4 regions of the Ancylobacter sp. FA202 genome follow, and region 3 is predicted to be linked to each of the others. Evidence: riboswitches for the same ligand, from Rfam matches in the RefSeq annotation. Region 3 holds a riboswitch; each other region holds the start of a gene.
What was found. Region 3 has a riboswitch for thiamine pyrophosphate ahead of thiO (glycine oxidase ThiO). Riboswitches for the same ligand answer to the same signal wherever they lie in the genome.

Region 1 (3,933 bases), 2.9 Mb from region 3:
GAAACACCATGTGCGCGAAGATCGCCGAGATCATCACCGGCACCAGCACCGCATAGGCGCTGGTGAGTTCGAGCACCAGCACCATGCCGACCAGCGGCGCGCCGATAGTGGCGGCGAACAGCCCGCCCATGGCGGCGATGGCGAAGGTGGTGTGCGCCTGGTCCGGCAAGGTGAAGAACAGCTCCAGCGTCGTGCCGTAGCAGAGGCCGATCGTGGTTGCGAGCGCCAGGATCGGCGCGAAGATGCCGCCGGCCACCCCGGTGGAATAGCTCGCCATGGTCATGACGAAGCGCAGCAGTACCACGAAGGCCAGCATGGCGAGCGGCAGGTTCTCCCGCGTCAGTTGCACCGCCAGCAACTCGCCGCCCTGCGTCGCCTCCGGCCGCACGAACATCAGCACGCCGACCGTGAGGCCGACAATGGTAGGGAAGATGTAGAAGGAAAAGCGCATGCCGAGCCGGCGCACATGGTCGAGCGACCAGACCAGCGTGCGGTTGAACACGAAGCCGCAGACGCCGAGGATGGCGCCGAGCACCACGAAGGCCGGCAGCCAGGCATAGGGGATGGTCGCGGCTTCCAGCAGCATATAGGGCCGGCTGCCGGTGAGATATTCGGTGACGATGGCGCTGGCGATCGAGGCCAGCACCACGGCGATATAGGTGCGCGAGGAATAGGGGAACTGCCGGCGCGTCTCCTCGATGACGAACAGCACGGCGGCCAGCGGCGCGTTGAAGGCGGCGGCGAGGCCGGCCGCGCCGCCGGCGGCGAGCAGGCCGCGCATGTCCTCGCCCGACCATTTCATCAAATCGGAGGCCGCCTTGGCGACGGAGGCGCCGATATGGATGGTCGGCCCCTCGCGTCCCAGCACCATGCCGGAAGAGAGTGACAGCAGGCCGGCGACGAACTTCACCGGCAGCACGCGATGCCAGCGCACCTCGCGCAGCCCTTCCATCGCGCCCTCGATCTCCGGCACGCCGGAACCGCTTGCCTCGGGGGCGAAGGTCCGGACCAGCCAGAGCGAGACGACCGTCATCGCGGCGGCGACCAGCGCGGCGGCGGCGTAGAGGGGGAAGCCGTCAAGGCCGAGGCCGGTGTCGAGATAGGCCGGCCAGGCGGCGGTGAGCTTTTCGACGCCGACATGAAAGGCGGAACCAAGAACGCCGACGATGGCGCCAATCCCGATTGCCACTGCGTGATACGGCACATTGCTCATGCCTGCCCCTCTGCATCCCAGCTGCCCCCGCATCGGTTAGCATCGCTGGGCGGCGATCGGAAGGTTCCATCAGCAACATCATCCCCGGGCGCGGCCCGGGGATGACGGCGGGACGCAGGCGCCTAGGGCAGGGTTGGCGCGTAGACCGCGACCGGCTCGACCGTGTCGATCAGGCCGTGGCCCTTCATGAATTCGCCGAAGCGGGCATAGCGTCCGGCGTCCAGTCCGGCCGGGGCGTGGGCGAAGCGGCGCAGCGTGTCGGTCCAGGCGGTGCGGTTCAGCTCGTCGTCGAGCTTCGGGTTGGCCTTGATGAACAGCCCCCATGCTTCGTCCGGATGGTTGAGGATGTAGATGGTGGCGTCCTCCACCGCCGCGAGGAAGCGCTTCAGCCGGGGATCGGCGAGCTTGTCCTTGTGAGCGACATAGATCAGCTCGTCGAAGACCGGCACGCCGTGCTCCTCGGGGAAGAAGGCGCGGCCCTCCTTGCCCTCCAGCCGGATCTGGGTGAGCTCGAAATTGCGGTAGGCGCCGATCACCGCGTCGACCTTGCCGGCCACCAGCGCGGGGGAGAGGGCGAAATTGACGTTGATCATCGTCACGTCGGTGGGCTTCAGCCCGACGCTCGCCAGCATGGTGCCGAGCAGCGCGTCCTCCAGCCCGGCGACGGAATAGCCGACCGTCTTGCCCTTCAAGTCGGCGATGGTCTTGATCGGCCCATCCTTCAGCACCACCAGCGCGGTGAGCGGGGTAGAGATGAGCGTGCCGAAGCGCACCAGCGGCAGGCCTTCCTTCACCTGGAGATAAAGGCTCGGCTGGTAGCTGACCGCGATATCGGCCTGGCCGGCGGCGACGAGGCGCGGCGGGGCGGAAGGGTCGGCCGGGGCGACCAGCTCGACATCGAGGTCACGGGCTTTGAAGAAGCCTTTCTCCTGCGCGAGGATCAGCGGCGCGTGGTCGGGGTTCACATACCAGTCGAGCAGGACGGTAAGCTTGTCGGCCGCCATGGCTGGCGCGAGGCCGAGCGTGAGGGCGAGCAGCAGGCCGCCGGTGCGGGCGGCAAGGTTCTTGAACATGGATCTCCTCCCAGTTGGAGACCCGGCGCGAGCTTTCGGGGGAAATCCGGCGCGGACGCCTGTCCTGCAGGGCCCCGCCGTCGCTCCGTCCCTTCGCCGGCATGACCCGGATCAGGTTCAAAGGGTCTGGCGGCTGCCATCTCAGCCCCTTCAGCCTTGCGGCCTGCGGGACACCCCTCGGACGGTTTGAGGCTAGCAGAGCGGCCGGGCAGGGGCAAATGGGGCGGCATCTGCGCGGCCCTCATGCCCGGGTTTGACCCGGGCACCCAGTGACCGGTGGCGCGGTGGAAAGTCTGGGTCCCCGGGACAAGCCCGGGGATGAGGGAGAGCGGGCGGGGACGGGGGACTTGAAGGTGGGATGAGCGACCTTTCGAGGGGCGAAGGGGCGGCCTCCTCACTCCCCCCGCCAGCCATCGAGATAGACCGTGCGCTCCACCCCGGCGAAACGGCCGAGGCGGGCGAGCTCAGTGTCGAGCGCGTCGAGCCGCCCGGCGGAAGCGCGCACACCAGGCTCCAGCCAGAGCCGGCGCACATCGAGCGTGCCGGCCTTGCGGTCCGCCTTCATGTCGATGCGCCCCACCATCCGGTCGCCTTCCAGAATCGGGAAGACGTAATAGCCATAGACGCGCTTTTCCGCCGGCACGAACACCTCGATGCGGTAGCTGAAGCCGAACAGCCTTTCCGCCCGGGCGCGGTCGCGCAGCAGCGGGTCGAACGGGCTCAGCACCCGCAGCCGCGCCGGCGGGGCGGGCAGGGAGTCGAAAAGGGCGGCGCAGCCGGCGAAGGCATGCGAGGCGCGGGGCTTTCCTTCCACGCCCTCGACCAGCACCGGCTCCAGCCGGTCGCGGTTGGTGGCGACCCAGACTTTCGCCTCCTCCGGCGTGACGAGGTCCCAGAACGCGGCGATCTCGCCTGAGGTGGCGAAGCCGAGCCGCTCCAGCGCCGAGGTGCAGGCCCAGTCGATGAAGGCCTCGCCCGTCATTTCGGGCAGGCGGTGCGGCGCGGGGATGACGCGCTCGGTGAGGTCGTAGCGCTTCTGGAATCCGTCGCGGCCGGCAATGGCCAGCGCGCCGGTGCGCCAGTGATATTCCAGCGCGGTCTTTTCCGGGTGCCAGTTCCACCAGCCGCCGGGCGGCCGCTTTTCGGTTTCGAAATCCCGCGCCATCAGCGGGCCTTCACGGCGCACCCGCTCCAGCACATGCTCGACATAGGTCTCGAAGCCGTTCTCGTGCCAGGAGCGCCAGCGCGCCGCCAGCGTCTCCCGCGCCCGGGCGAAGCGATGCTTCCACTGCGGGAAGAAGGCGGTGGGGATGATGGCCGCGTCATGCGTCCAGTGCTCGAACAGCGCGCCGTCGCGCTCCAGCAGGGCGGTGAGATGCTCGCGCTTGTAGCTCGGGTTGCGGGCGAACAGGATGTGATGGTGCGCCCGCTCCACCGTGGCGATGCTGTCCACCTGCACGAAGCCGATCGTCTCGATGAGTTCGAGCAGCCCGGCCTTGCTCAGCGCGCCGCGCGGGCGGCTGAGGCCCTGCGTGGCGAGGAAGACGCGGCGTGCATCCGCATTGGCGAGGCGAATCGTCATGCCCTGATCTTAGGACGCGGCGCGCGGCTGGAACAGATGGAGTACGAAACGCGCGCGGTCGTGAG
Region 2 (3,933 bases), 4.5 Mb from region 3:
GCTCGCCACCGACCGCGACCCGGCGCTGCGCTATGAGGGCAGCCGCGTCTACCCGCCGGAGCCCGCGCTGTGGGGCTGACGCAGCCGCCCGGCGAGGAGCGCGCCCAGCGTGCCCAGCCCCGCCAGCCCGCTTGAGGCGAGGAACGCCGCCGGACCGTAGGCCTGCCACAGCGGCCCGGCGGCCAGTGTCGCGCCCGCCATGGCGATCGCCGTCGCCCAGGCCGCGAGCGCCTGCACGCTCGCCCCGCGCCCCGGCGGCGCATGCCGGGCGACGAGTTCCACAGTGCCGAGATAGGTGCAGCCGAAGGTGAAGGCGTGCAGCGGCTGCAGCAGTAGAAGCAGCAGCAGCGGCGGGTCGAGCGCCATCACCCCGAAGCGCAGCACCCCGGCGAGGCCGCCGATCAGCAGCAGCTTTTCCGGCCCCAGCCGCCTCGTCACCCGTGTGCCGTAATGGAACAGCACCACCTCCGCCAGCACGCCGAGCGACCAGAGCAGGCCGATGAGCGTGCTGGACAGGCCCTTGCCCTGCCACATCAGCGAAGCGAAGGCGTAGAGCACGGCATGCGAGCCCTGCACCAGCGCCGCCGCCGCCATGCCGACGAACAGCACCGGCGCGAGACCGGCGAGGACGAAACCGCGGGGACGCGCCGTCTCGTGCGGCGCTGGGCGCACCTCGCGCAGGGTCGCCGCCGCCAGCGCCGCCGCGACGCTCGCCCCGGCGATGAGCCAGATCACCGTATCGGGTGGAACCGCGACGACGAACGCCCCGCCGAGCAGACCGCCGGCCAGCAGGTTTCCGCCGATGAACGCCGCCGATCCCCACAGCCGCACCCGGCCATAGTCGATCAGCCCCTCGCGCCGGCGCGCCACCGCATAGGCGTCGAGCACCGGCAGGCTCGGCTGCCAGAACACGGCGGCAAGGCCCAGCCCGATCAGGATGAAGGTGGCGCTCGGGGCGAAGGCGATGCCGGCAAAGCACAGGGCGGTGGCGGCGGCATAGACGATGAGCGCGGCACGCGGGCGGCCGGTGCGATCGGCCAGCAGGCCGCCCAGCGGCATGGTGACGAGCCGCACCACCTGCGGCACGGCCAGCGCCAGCGCGATCATCGACGCATCGAAGCCGCGCCCTTCCAGCCAGACCGGGAAGAACGGCATGAACACGCCGATGCCGAAGAACAGCCCGGCATAGACGGCGGCGATGGCGTGGCGGGGGGCGATGAGGGGCACGAGGCGGCTCGCAGGAAAGGCCGCCTCGCTTAGCAGGCCGCGCCGCGAGGCGCGAGAGCCATCAACCCGTGCTCACCACCACGCGTGGAAGTGGTGCACCGGCCCATGGCCCTGGCCGATGACGAGTTCTTCCGAGCGCGCCAGCGCCTGGGTCAGATAGTCCTTCGCCGCCGCCACCGCCGCGCGCAGCGGCAGTCCCTTGGCCAGCCCGGCGGTGATGGCGGAGGAGAGCGTGCAGCCGGTGCCATGGGTGTTGCGGGTGACGATGCGCGTCGCGGAAAGTTCCAGGAAGCCGTCTTCGTCCAGCAGAACGTCGATGCTGTCCGGCCCCTCGCCATGCCCGCCCTTGATCAACACCGCGCGCGGCCCCATCGCCAGCAGGAGTTGCGCCTGCGCCCTTACGCTGGCGAGGTCCTGCGCCGGCGCCGAGTCGAGCAGGGCGGCGGCTTCCGGCAGGTTGGGCGTAATCAGCAGCGCCTGAGGCAGCAATTCGCGGCGCAGCGTCTCGATCGCCTCCGGCACCAGCAGCCGGTCGCCCGAGGCCGCGATCATGACAGGATCGAGCACGACCGTCGCCATGCCGTGGCGCTTGAGGCCCGATGCCACCGCAAGGATCGCCTCGGGGCGCGAGAGCATGCCGATCTTCACCGCATTGACCGCGAGATCGGACAGCACGGCGTCGATCTGCGCGGCGATGAAGGCGGCTGGCACGTCGTGAATGCCGGTGACGCCGCGCGTGTTCTGGGCGGTGAGCGCGGTGATGACGCTGGCGCCATAGACGCCGAGCGCGGAAAAGGTCTTGAGATCGGCCTGGATGCCGGCGCCGCCGCCGCTGTCCGAGCCTGCCATCGTCACCGCGATCGGTGTGGAGCCTGCCATGCTACGCCTCCCCTCGCCGCGCGGGAGGCGGAGGCGTCGCGACGGGGAAAGCCGCCCCGAGCGCGCGCGATCCGTTCCCTCCGCCGGCATGACCCGGATCAGGTTCGTGGGTTGGCAGCGTGCCTCGCGGCCCGCCTTCACCTCTCAGCCCGCCGCGCCACCGCGCCTTGGGCACCCCAACGTGATCGTCCTCGCGAGATAGGCGAGGACGCGCGCCCGCGCAAGCGCCCCCCGCACTGGGGGTTGCGCCCTCCCCGCGCTTCTGGTTCCTATCGGCCTCCCGACCCAAGCCGGAAGACCGCGATGGTTCCCTTCTTCATGCAGATCAAATGCCAGCTCGGCCGCGCCTATGAAGTGGCGAACGCCATCGCCGACGCAGAGATCGCCTCCGAGATTTATTCCACCGCTGGCGAGTTCGACCTGCTGGTGAAGTTCTACGTGCCTGAGGGCACGGATATCGGCCATTTCGTCAATGAGAAGGTGCAGCTGTTCCCGGGCATCCAGGACACCCGCACCCTCATCACCTTCAAGGCGTTCTGAGGCGTCAGGGCGCCGGCGCGGCGGGCGGCGTGGTCGCCGCCTCCTCGCGCGTCCGGTCGATGCCGAGCTGGCGCTCGCGCCAGATGACGAACAGCCCGGCGGCGATGACGATGGCGCCGCCCACCAGCACCAGCAGCGGCGGAATCTCGGCGAACAGGATGAAGCCGAGCAGCAGCGACCACAGCATGGCGGAATAGGCGAAGGGCGCCACCACCGAGGCCGGCGCGTAGCGATAGCTCTCGGTCAGCAGGATCTGGCCGACCCCGCCGATGAAGCCGATCGTCAGCAGCAGCACCCCCTCGCGCCCGCTCGGCAGCACCCAGCCCCAGCCGGCGGTGGCAAGGCCGGCAAGCGCCGCCAACGCCTGGAAATAGAACACGATCGACGCCGTCGTCTCGGTCTGGGTGAGACGGCGCACCTGCACCATCGCCCCGGCGGTGAAGGCGGCAGCCATCAGCGCGTACAGCGCGCCGAACATATGGCCGGGCGTGTCAAACGAGCCGTGCATATGCGGCCACAGCATCACCACCACCCCGCCGAGCCCCACCACCACCGCCGCCCAGCGATAGAGCTGCACCCGCTCGCGCAGCAGCAGCGCCGCCAGCATCACGGTGAGCAGCGGCGCGGCGAAGCCGATGGCGGTGGCGTCCGCCAGCGGAATGCGCGCCAGCGCCGCGAAGCTCAGCCCCATGGCGCAGACGCCGATGGTGCCGCGTGCGACATGGCCGAGTGGATTCGCCGTGCGCACCGCCGCGCCGATCTCGCCGCGCCAGGCAAGCAGCGCCAGCAGCGGAAACAGCGCGAAGAACGAGCGCGAGAAGACGATCTCGCCGGTCGGAACGTGATCCGAGACGATACGGACGAGGGCGGACATGATGGTGAAGAGAAACGTCGCGCCGACCTGCAGCGCGATGCCCTTGAGCGCGTTCATGGGGCCGCCATGGAGCACGGTTCACCCGCCCCGGCAAGAGGCTCTCCAGCCGGCCGAAGGTGTTATTTCACGGGAAGGGGTGCCCTCCCGCCAGCGCGATACCGCCGAACACGATGAGCCCCGCGAGGGCGAGGCAGGCGAGCGCCATCCCCACCCCGCCCGGCGTCGCCGGCGCCCGGTCGGCATAGCTGGCCGCCGGCTTGCTGCCGGTGATCATGGCGCGGATCAGGTTGTCGCGGCCGAACAGCGAATAGGCGAGATTGGCCAGCACATGCAGGCCGATCAGCGCCAGCAGGAACGGGTAGAGCCGCTGATGCCAGCCGGAAGCGCTGCGGATCGTCGCGTCGCTCACGACA
Region 3 (3,933 bases):
CGCGCGCGGTCGCGATCTCGCGGCGCAGCTCGGCCTCGTCCATGTCCTTGGCGCGCAGTTGCACCAGCTTCACCCCCTGCGGCAGCAGGCGCGGCAGCCAGGAGGCGCGGTCGACGATGAGATAGAACGGATCGAGCTTCATCACGCACTCACTGTGAGACTAGGAACCGAGAAGGGCCCGGCCCATGACCGGGGTCGAAGGCGCCGCCATGTCGCGCACCTCCATCGGATCGGCGATCACTGCCTCGCGCCCGGCAGCGATGGCGGCGGCGAAGGCGCGGGCCATGCGGACAGGATCGCCCGCCTTGGCCACCGCCGTGTTCAGCAGCACCGCGTCATAGCCCAGCTCCATCGCCGCCGCCGCATGCGAGGGCAGGCCGACGCCGGCATCCACGACAAGCGGAATGCCGGGGAAATGCGCCCGCATCGAGCGCAGCCCATAGGGATTGTTGAGCCCGCGCCCGGAGCCGATCGGCGCCCCCCAGGGCATCAGCACCTCGCAACCGGCGGAAACCAGCTTTTCCGCCACCACCAGGTCCTCGGTGGTGTAGGGGAACACCTGGAAGCCGTCGCGCGAAAGGATGCGCGCCGCCTCGACCAGGCCGAACACATCAGGCTGCAGCGTGTCATCCTCGCCGATCACCTCCAGCTTCACCCAGGGGGTGCCGAACAGCTCGCGCGCCATTTCCGCCGTGGTCACCGCTTCCTTCACCGTCCGGCAGCCGGCGGTGTTGGGCAGCACCTTGACCCCGAGATCGCGGATCAGCTGCCAGAAGCTCTGGCCGGCCTTCGCCGCCCCCGATTCGCGGCGCAGCGAGACGGTGACGATCTCGGTGCCGCTGGCGCGGATCGCCTCAGCGAGGATCGCCGGCGAGGGATATTGCGCCGTGCCCAGCAGCAGGCGCGAGGTCACATCCGTGCCGTAGAACGTCACCGGGTCGGCCACCGAAGCCGTCGCCTTGTGGGTCATCGCATCCATGAGGACCTCCCTCTCATCCGCCCTGCATCGGGGCGAGAATTTCCACCCGGTCGCCCTCGGCGAGCGGGGTTGCCCCGCGCCGGGCGGCACGGACCATGTCGCCATTCAGCGCCGTCGCCACAATGGCGTCGGCCATTTCAAGCTCGGCCAGCAGGCCTGCCAGCGTGCCGGCAGCGGTGTCGGCCGGCTCACCATTGACGATGATCTTCATCCATCACCTCCGGGAAATACGCCCCGTCAAACGCGACCTCCGCCGCGCGGCGCGCCAGCGCCGGCGCCGCGAGGAAGCCGTGCCGGTAGAGACCGTTGATATAGAGCGTGTTGCCGCGCTTGCGCAGGCGCGGCAGATTGTCGGGAAAGGCCGGGCGCACATCCGCGCCGATCTCGACGATTTCCGCCTCGCCAAAGGCGGGGTGCAGCGCATAGGCCGCGCCGAGCAGCTCCAGCATCGACCGCCCGGTGACGCGGCCGCGCTCGTCATTCTCGATCGAGGTCGCCCCGATCATGAAATGCCCGTCGCCGCGCGGCACGATGTAGACCGGTATGCGCGGGTGCAGCAGCCGGACCGGGCGCTTGAGCGAAATCTCGGTGGAATAGAGCACCAGCATCTCGCCCTTCACGCCGCGCAGGTCGGCCAGCGTGTCGCGCGCCGCCAGCCCGCGGCAGTCGACCACGAGGTCGGCCTCATTGGCCTCACTGCACTGATCGTCCACCTCACTGCACTGATTACCCACCCCTTCAGCTGCGAAGCGGAAGGCAACCTGATACTCCTCGACCAGAAGGCGGGTGAGCGCGGCGAGTGCCTTGCGCGGCTCCAGATGCGCCTCGGTGGGGAAGAACAGCCCCTGGTCGAAGCGCCCTTCGAGGTCCGGCTCCAGCGCGCCAATACGGGCGCCGTCGACCCACTCAAACGCCTCGGTGCGGCGGGAAAACCGTTTAAGATCAGGTAGATCGCGCGGCGGCGCCAGCACCAGCGAGCCCTCATTGGGCACATCAGGCACGCTCGCGCGCCAATAGGCGAGCGATTCATGGCCCAGTTCGGCGATGATCGGCTCGGCGCTCTCGCGCTCGCACCAAGGCGCCAGCATGCCGCCGGCATACCAGGAGCAGCCCTGTCCCGAGCCGGATTTGCGTTCGATCACAGTGACTTCCGCGCCGCGCGCGGCAAAGGCGTGGGCGCAGGTGAGCCCGGCGACGCCGGCGCCGACGATCCGCACCCGCATGGCGTTCGCGCCCTGCCAAGGTGTTGTTTTCTCAGTGGATTCAGTCTGCGTGGAAGTCATGCACTCCCTCCCTCCGCCAGTGTCAACTGGATCAGGTTCAAAGGGTCGCCATGCCGCGCAGAACGCGCCGATGGCCTCTCAGCCTCCTGACGAGGCTCCCCCGGACAGTCTGGATATAATCACTCAGCCGGCGAATGTCACCGTCGCTGGCCCAACATTCCCACCATGCCGAGGGGGTCGCGGGGCCTCAGCCGCGACGGGGCAGCGGCACCACATTGTCGGGCACCGGGCGCGTCGCCAGTACGATAGCACGCCGCAAAGCCTCGCGGCTAAAGGGTTTTCCCAGGCGCGGCATCCCGGCCTTGGCATCGGCGGGAAGCTCGGCATAGCCGGTGCCGAGGATCAGCGGCAGGCCCGGCCAGCGCTGGTCGATCACCGCCGCCATCTGCACGCCGGTCATGTCAGGCATGGCCTGGTCGGTCAGCACGACATCAAAGGCGACGCCGGATTCGAGCAGGTCCAGCGCTTCGCGGGCGGACGAGGCCTCGGTCACCGCGCAGCCGAGATCCTCCAGCATGGCGCCGGTGGCCGACAGTACGAGCGGATCGTCGTCAACAACCAGAACGCGCCGCGCCCCTTCCTCGCCATCCGGTACGCCGCCTTCATCCTCGACCGAGGCCGTGGCAGCCGCCCGCGCCACCTCCGCAACCGGCAGATAGATTGTCGCCGTGGTGCCCAATCCGGGCTTGCTCTCCAGCACCAGCCTTCCATCCGACTGCGCGGCAAGGCCGTGCACCATGGCGAGGCCGAGCCCGGTGCCCTTGCCTACTCCCTTGGTGGTGAAGAACGGTTCGGCGGCGCGCGCCAGCGTCTCCGCGTCCATGCCGCTGCCACTATCGCCAATCGAAAGGCAGAAATAATGGCCGGGCCTCAGCCCGCCGGGTTCCGCCACCGCGTTGGACCCGGGCGCGGGGACGACTTCGTCGCGCGCGGCGATGGTGATCACTCCACCCTCCGGCATCGCGTCCCGCGCGTTCACCGCAAGATTCAACAAGGCAAGTTCAAGCTGGTTGGCATCCACCCGCGCCAAAGGCAATCCGAGCGGAAAACGGGTTTCAATCCGGACACTTGGACCGATCGAGCGGCGCATCATCTCGGCCATGCCGAGCACCAGCTCGGGCACATCGACCGCCGCAGGCTTCAGGTCCTGACGTCGCGCGAAGGCCAGCATGCGCTGGGTGAGCGCGGCACCGCGCTGGGCGGCCTGCATCGCATTGCCGAGCAATGAACGCAGCCGCGCATCCTCCGGCGCGCGCTTGGCGGCGAGCTCGAGATTGCCGAGAACAACGGCGAGGAGATTGTTGAAATCATGCGCGATGCCGCCGGTGAGCTGGCCGACGGCCTCCAGTTTCTGCGCCTGGCGCAGGGCGTCCTCGGTCGCGCGGCGCTCAGTTACGTCGACAAGGCCGCACAGAGTGTTCTTGAGAGTGCCGTCGGCGTCACGTTCCGCAACGGCGGAAAGCACGCAGTCGAGCACGCGCCCGTCCTTGGCGATGAGCCTGTACTCCGCTTCCCGCAATTCGCCGGTGTCGAGCAGGCGCGGCCAATGCTCCTCGGTGCGGCGACGCGCCGAATCGGCGGTCATGAAATCAGTCAATGGCCGCCCTATTACCTCCTCGCGCGCGTAACCAAGCAGGCTAAGCCAGCGGTCACTCACCTGAGCGATGCAGC
Region 4 (3,933 bases), 410 kb from region 3:
TCTTCGTCGACTTCCACCTCGTCGTGCCCGGCGACATGCCGGTCAGCGAGGCGCATGCCATCTGCGACCGCATCGAGGACGCGCTGGAGGCCGAGGTCGCCGATGTGCTCGTCAACATCCATGTCGAGCCGGAAGTGAAGGCCAAGCAGCAGGGCGTGCCGGTACTGTAAAGGTCGCTGCACGCCGGCATCCCCGGGCTTGACCCGGGGATCCACGTCTTTGGGTGAGGAGGAAACCCATAGATGACCGGGCCAAGCCCGGTCATGACGTTGATCTGCTGGCTACAGGCTCACTTCCCGGCCCGCAGCGCTGCCACCAGCTCCGGCGTCGGGTAGGAATCGGCCGGCAGGCCGAGCCGCTGCTGCTCGGTCTTCACCGCCTGCCGTGTCGCCGCGCCGATGATGCCGTCGATCCGCCCGACATGGTGGCCGCGCGCGTTGAGCAGCGTCTGCAGTTCCTTCGCCTGCGCCATGGAGAGCACCGGGATCTTGTCGCCCTGGCCCCGGTTGAACGGCCCCGCCCCGGCGACGCGGGAGGCGAGATAGGCCGCCGAGGTGGCGTAGGTCAGCGAGTTGTTCCACTCGGTGAACACGTCGAAATTCGGGTAGACGAGGAAGGCTGGCCCGGTCCGCCCCATCGGCAGCAGCAGCGAGGCGGGAAGCTGGTCGGCGGGCAGCTGGCCGCCGCCGGCCCGCACCACGCCCATGCGCGCCCATTGCGCGCGGGGAATCTTGATCGACAGGTCCGCCTGGTCCCAGGGCAGGTTAGCCGGCACGCTCACCTCTTCCAGCCAGGGCTGGCCGGCCTTCCAGCCCAGTGCCTTGATGTAGTTGGCCGCCGAGGCCAGCGCGTCGGGCGCCGAGCGGATGAGATCGACCTTTCCATCGCCGTCGAAATCGACGCCGTAGTTCAGATAATGGTCGGGCAGGAACTGGAATTGGCCAAGCTCGCCCGCCCAGGGGCCGCGCATGGTCTGCACGGTCAGGTCGCCCCGGTCGATGATCTTCAGCGCCGCCATCAGCTGGGTGCGGAACATCTCCGCCCGCCGGCAGTCCCAGGCCAGCGAGGCGACCGAGCGAATCGTCTGCTTGTCGCCCATGAAAGCGCCGAAATCGGTCTCCAACCCCCAGAAGGCGACCAGCACCGCGCCCGGCACGCCGAATTGCTGCTCGATCCGGCTGAACAGCTCGGGATTGGCCTGAATCTTCTGGCGCCCCTGCTGGATGCGGTAATTCGCGACCATGCGGTCGGAGAACTGGAAGAAGCTCTGGCCGAACACCTTCTGCCCACGATCGGTGCCGACAATGTCGGGGGCGTAGGTCACGCCGTTGAGCGCGGCCGCGACCGTGCGCGGCGACACGCCTTCCGCCACCGCCTGCTGCTTGAAGCCGGCGAGCCAGGCATCGAAGCCGGCGCCCGTCCGCCCGCAATTGTCCTGGGCGAAGGCCGCAGCAGGCGCGAGCAAACCGAAGGCAAGCGCGCCGGCGATCAACGCGCGGCGGGTCGCAGTGCGGGGCGGAAACGTCGTGCTGGCCATGGGTCCCCCGATATCTCAGGCATCGTTTCGTTGTGATCAGCAATCTACAGGAAATACGGCAGCCGCAGGGTGACGGCTCAGCGCGATTTGACCCGAAGACGACTTTCGTCGAAGATCATGGCGTTCCAAGGGGAGCCCCGCTAGGGGGCTGAGAGAGCGCCGGCCATGCCGCAAGGCAGGGCAACGCGATGACCCTTCGAACCTGATCCGGGTCATGCCGGCGAAGGGATCGGAACCGAATGGCGTCGCCACGCGCGGGCATGCACCCGTGCCTGGCATCGCCATCCTTCCCCAGCGTCACAACACCCGGGTCTCCCCAACCTCTGGTTCTGGAGATCCACCATGCCGACCAAAACTCCCCGCAGCCTTAGCGTCGCCACTGGGCCCATTCCCGGCTCGCGCCGCATCTATGCGGAATGCCCGGCGCGCGGCTTTCGGGTGCCGTTCCGAGAAATCCTGCTGCACCCCTCCGCAAACGAGCCCAACCTCGCGGTCTATGACGCTTCCGGCCCCTATACCGACGCGGACGCCACCATCGACATCACGGCGGGCCTCGCGCGCCCGCGTGACGCCTGGGTGCGCGCGCGTGGTGATATAGAGGTCTATGACGGGCGCGCGGTGAAGCCGGAGGACAATGGCCATGTCCCGGCCGACAAGCTGGTGGCCCCCTTCCCGCTGCGCCACCGCCCGCTGCGGGCAAAGTCCGGCGCGGTGACGCAGATGGCCTATGCCCGCGCCGGCATCGTCACGGCGGAGATGGAATATGTCGCCCTGCGCGAGAACGGCCTGCGCGAGCGGATGCGTGACCTCATCCGCGACGGCGAGGATTTCGGCGCCGCCATTCCCGATGTGGTGACGCCGGAATTCGTGCGCGACGAGGTGGCGCGCGGGCGCGCCGTCATCCCCGCCAACATCAACCATGGCGAATTGGAGCCGATGGCGATCGGCCGCAATTTCCTGGTCAAGATCAACGCCAATATCGGCAATTCCGCCGTCACCTCCTCGGTCGCCGACGAGGTGGACAAGATGGTGTGGGCGATCCGCTGGGGCGCCGATACGGTGATGGACCTCTCGACCGGGCGCAACATCCACAATATCCGCGACTGGATCGTGCGGAACTCACCCGTGCCGATCGGCACCGTGCCGATCTACCAGGCGCTGGAGAAGGTCGGCGGCATTGCCGAGGATCTCAGCTGGGAGGTGTTTCGCGATACGCTGATCGAGCAGGCCGAGCAGGGCGTCGACTATTTCACCATCCATGCCGGGGTGCGCCTGCCCCATGTGCCGCTGACCGCGAATCGGGTGACGGGCATCGTCTCGCGCGGCGGCTCGATCATGGCGAAGTGGTGCCTCGCCCATCACCGCGAGAGTTTCCTTTACGAGCGATTCGCCGAGATCTGCGAGATCATGCGCACCTATGACGTCACCTTCTCGCTCGGCGACGGGCTGCGCCCCGGCTCCATCGCCGACGCCAATGACGCGGCGCAGTTCGCCGAGCTGGAGACGCTGGGCGAGCTGACGCAGATCGCCTGGAAGCACGACTGCCAGGTCATCATCGAGGGCCCCGGCCATGTGCCCATGCACAAGATCAAGGCCAACATGGACAAGCAGCTCGCCACCTGCGGCGAGGCGCCGTTCTACACGCTCGGGCCGCTGACCACCGACATCGCTCCCGGCTATGACCACATCACCAGCGCCATCGGCGCGGCGATGATCGGCTGGTTCGGCACCGCCATGCTCTGCTACGTCACGCCGAAGGAGCATCTGGGCCTGCCCAACCGCGACGACGTGAAAACCGGCGTCATCACCTACAAGATCGCCGCCCACGCCGCCGATCTCGCCAAGGGCCACCCGCTGGCGCGCGCCTGGGACGACGCGCTCTCGCGGGCGCGCTTCGAGTTCCGCTGGCAGGACCAGTTCAGCCTCGCCCTCGACCCCGATACCGCCATGGCCTTCCATGACGAGACGCTGCCGAAGGAGGCGCACAAGCTGGCGCATTTCTGCTCCATGTGCGGGCCGAAATTCTGCTCGATGAAGATCAGCCACGAGATCCGGGACACCGCCCGGCAGGCGGAAGCGGAACAGGGCATGGAGGACATGGCCGAACGCTTCCGCGCCGGCGGCGGCCAGATCTATCGCGACGCGACGGCGGCGGAGTAGGTTTTTCCCGCGCGGCCGGGCCTCTCCGGCCGCGCGCCCTTCAGGAGTATCGCCGCGATGACCTTGCCGCCTCCGGTCCGCCCCGTCGCCGCCGTTCTCGCCCTTGTGGCGCGGGGGGAGGAGATGCTGCTGGTGCGCCGCGCCAATCCGCCCGACCAGGGGCTCTGGGGTTTTCCCGGCGGCCGCATCGAGCCGGGCGAGACCCATCTCGACGCAGCTTTGCGCGAGCTTCACGA

Region 1: it holds a riboswitch for thiamine pyrophosphate, as region 3 does, so the genes downstream of both, A3M1_RS0115045 (ABC transporter substrate-binding protein) here and thiO (glycine oxidase ThiO) in region 3, are expected to answer to the same signal.
Region 2: it holds a riboswitch for thiamine pyrophosphate, as region 3 does, so the genes downstream of both, thiD (bifunctional hydroxymethylpyrimidine kinase/phosphomethylpyrimidine kinase) here and thiO (glycine oxidase ThiO) in region 3, are expected to answer to the same signal.
Region 4: it holds a riboswitch for thiamine pyrophosphate, as region 3 does, so the genes downstream of both, thiC (phosphomethylpyrimidine synthase ThiC) here and thiO (glycine oxidase ThiO) in region 3, are expected to answer to the same signal.

What each region holds. Positions count from the first base shown of each region.
Region 1 is NZ_KB904818.1:3,314,368-3,318,300, forward strand. Features, by position in the region: gene clcA (H(+)/Cl(-) exchange transporter ClcA) at 1-1,213, opposite strand, end outside; gene A3M1_RS0115045 (ABC transporter substrate-binding protein) at 1,336-2,286, opposite strand; TPP riboswitch at 2,358-2,474, opposite strand; gene A3M1_RS0115050 (winged helix-turn-helix domain-containing protein) at 2,681-3,868, opposite strand.
Region 2 is NZ_KB904818.1:4,977,400-4,981,332, forward strand. Features, by position in the region: gene dgcA (N-acetyl-D-Glu racemase DgcA) at 1-79, shown strand, start outside; gene A3M1_RS0123170 (MFS transporter) at 49-1,227, opposite strand; gene thiD (bifunctional hydroxymethylpyrimidine kinase/phosphomethylpyrimidine kinase) at 1,300-2,106, opposite strand; TPP riboswitch at 2,165-2,295, opposite strand; gene A3M1_RS0123180 (Lrp/AsnC ligand binding domain-containing protein) at 2,410-2,646, shown strand; gene A3M1_RS0123185 (DMT family transporter) at 2,651-3,577, opposite strand; gene A3M1_RS0123190 (cytochrome b/b6 domain-containing protein) at 3,645-3,933, opposite strand, start outside.
Region 3 is NZ_KB904818.1:429,026-432,958, forward strand. Features, by position in the region: gene A3M1_RS0101935 (thiamine phosphate synthase) at 1-142, opposite strand, end outside; gene A3M1_RS0101940 (thiazole synthase) at 161-979, opposite strand; gene thiS (sulfur carrier protein ThiS) at 993-1,190, opposite strand; gene thiO (glycine oxidase ThiO) at 1,168-2,202, opposite strand; TPP riboswitch at 2,254-2,374, opposite strand; gene A3M1_RS0101955 (MHYT domain-containing protein) at 2,450-3,933, opposite strand, start outside.
Region 4 is NZ_KB904818.1:836,463-840,395, forward strand. Features, by position in the region: gene A3M1_RS0103765 (cation diffusion facilitator family transporter) at 1-170, shown strand, start outside; gene A3M1_RS0103770 (lytic murein transglycosylase) at 290-1,537, opposite strand; TPP riboswitch at 1,656-1,783, shown strand; gene thiC (phosphomethylpyrimidine synthase ThiC) at 1,880-3,697, shown strand; gene A3M1_RS0103780 (NUDIX hydrolase) at 3,755-3,933, shown strand, end outside.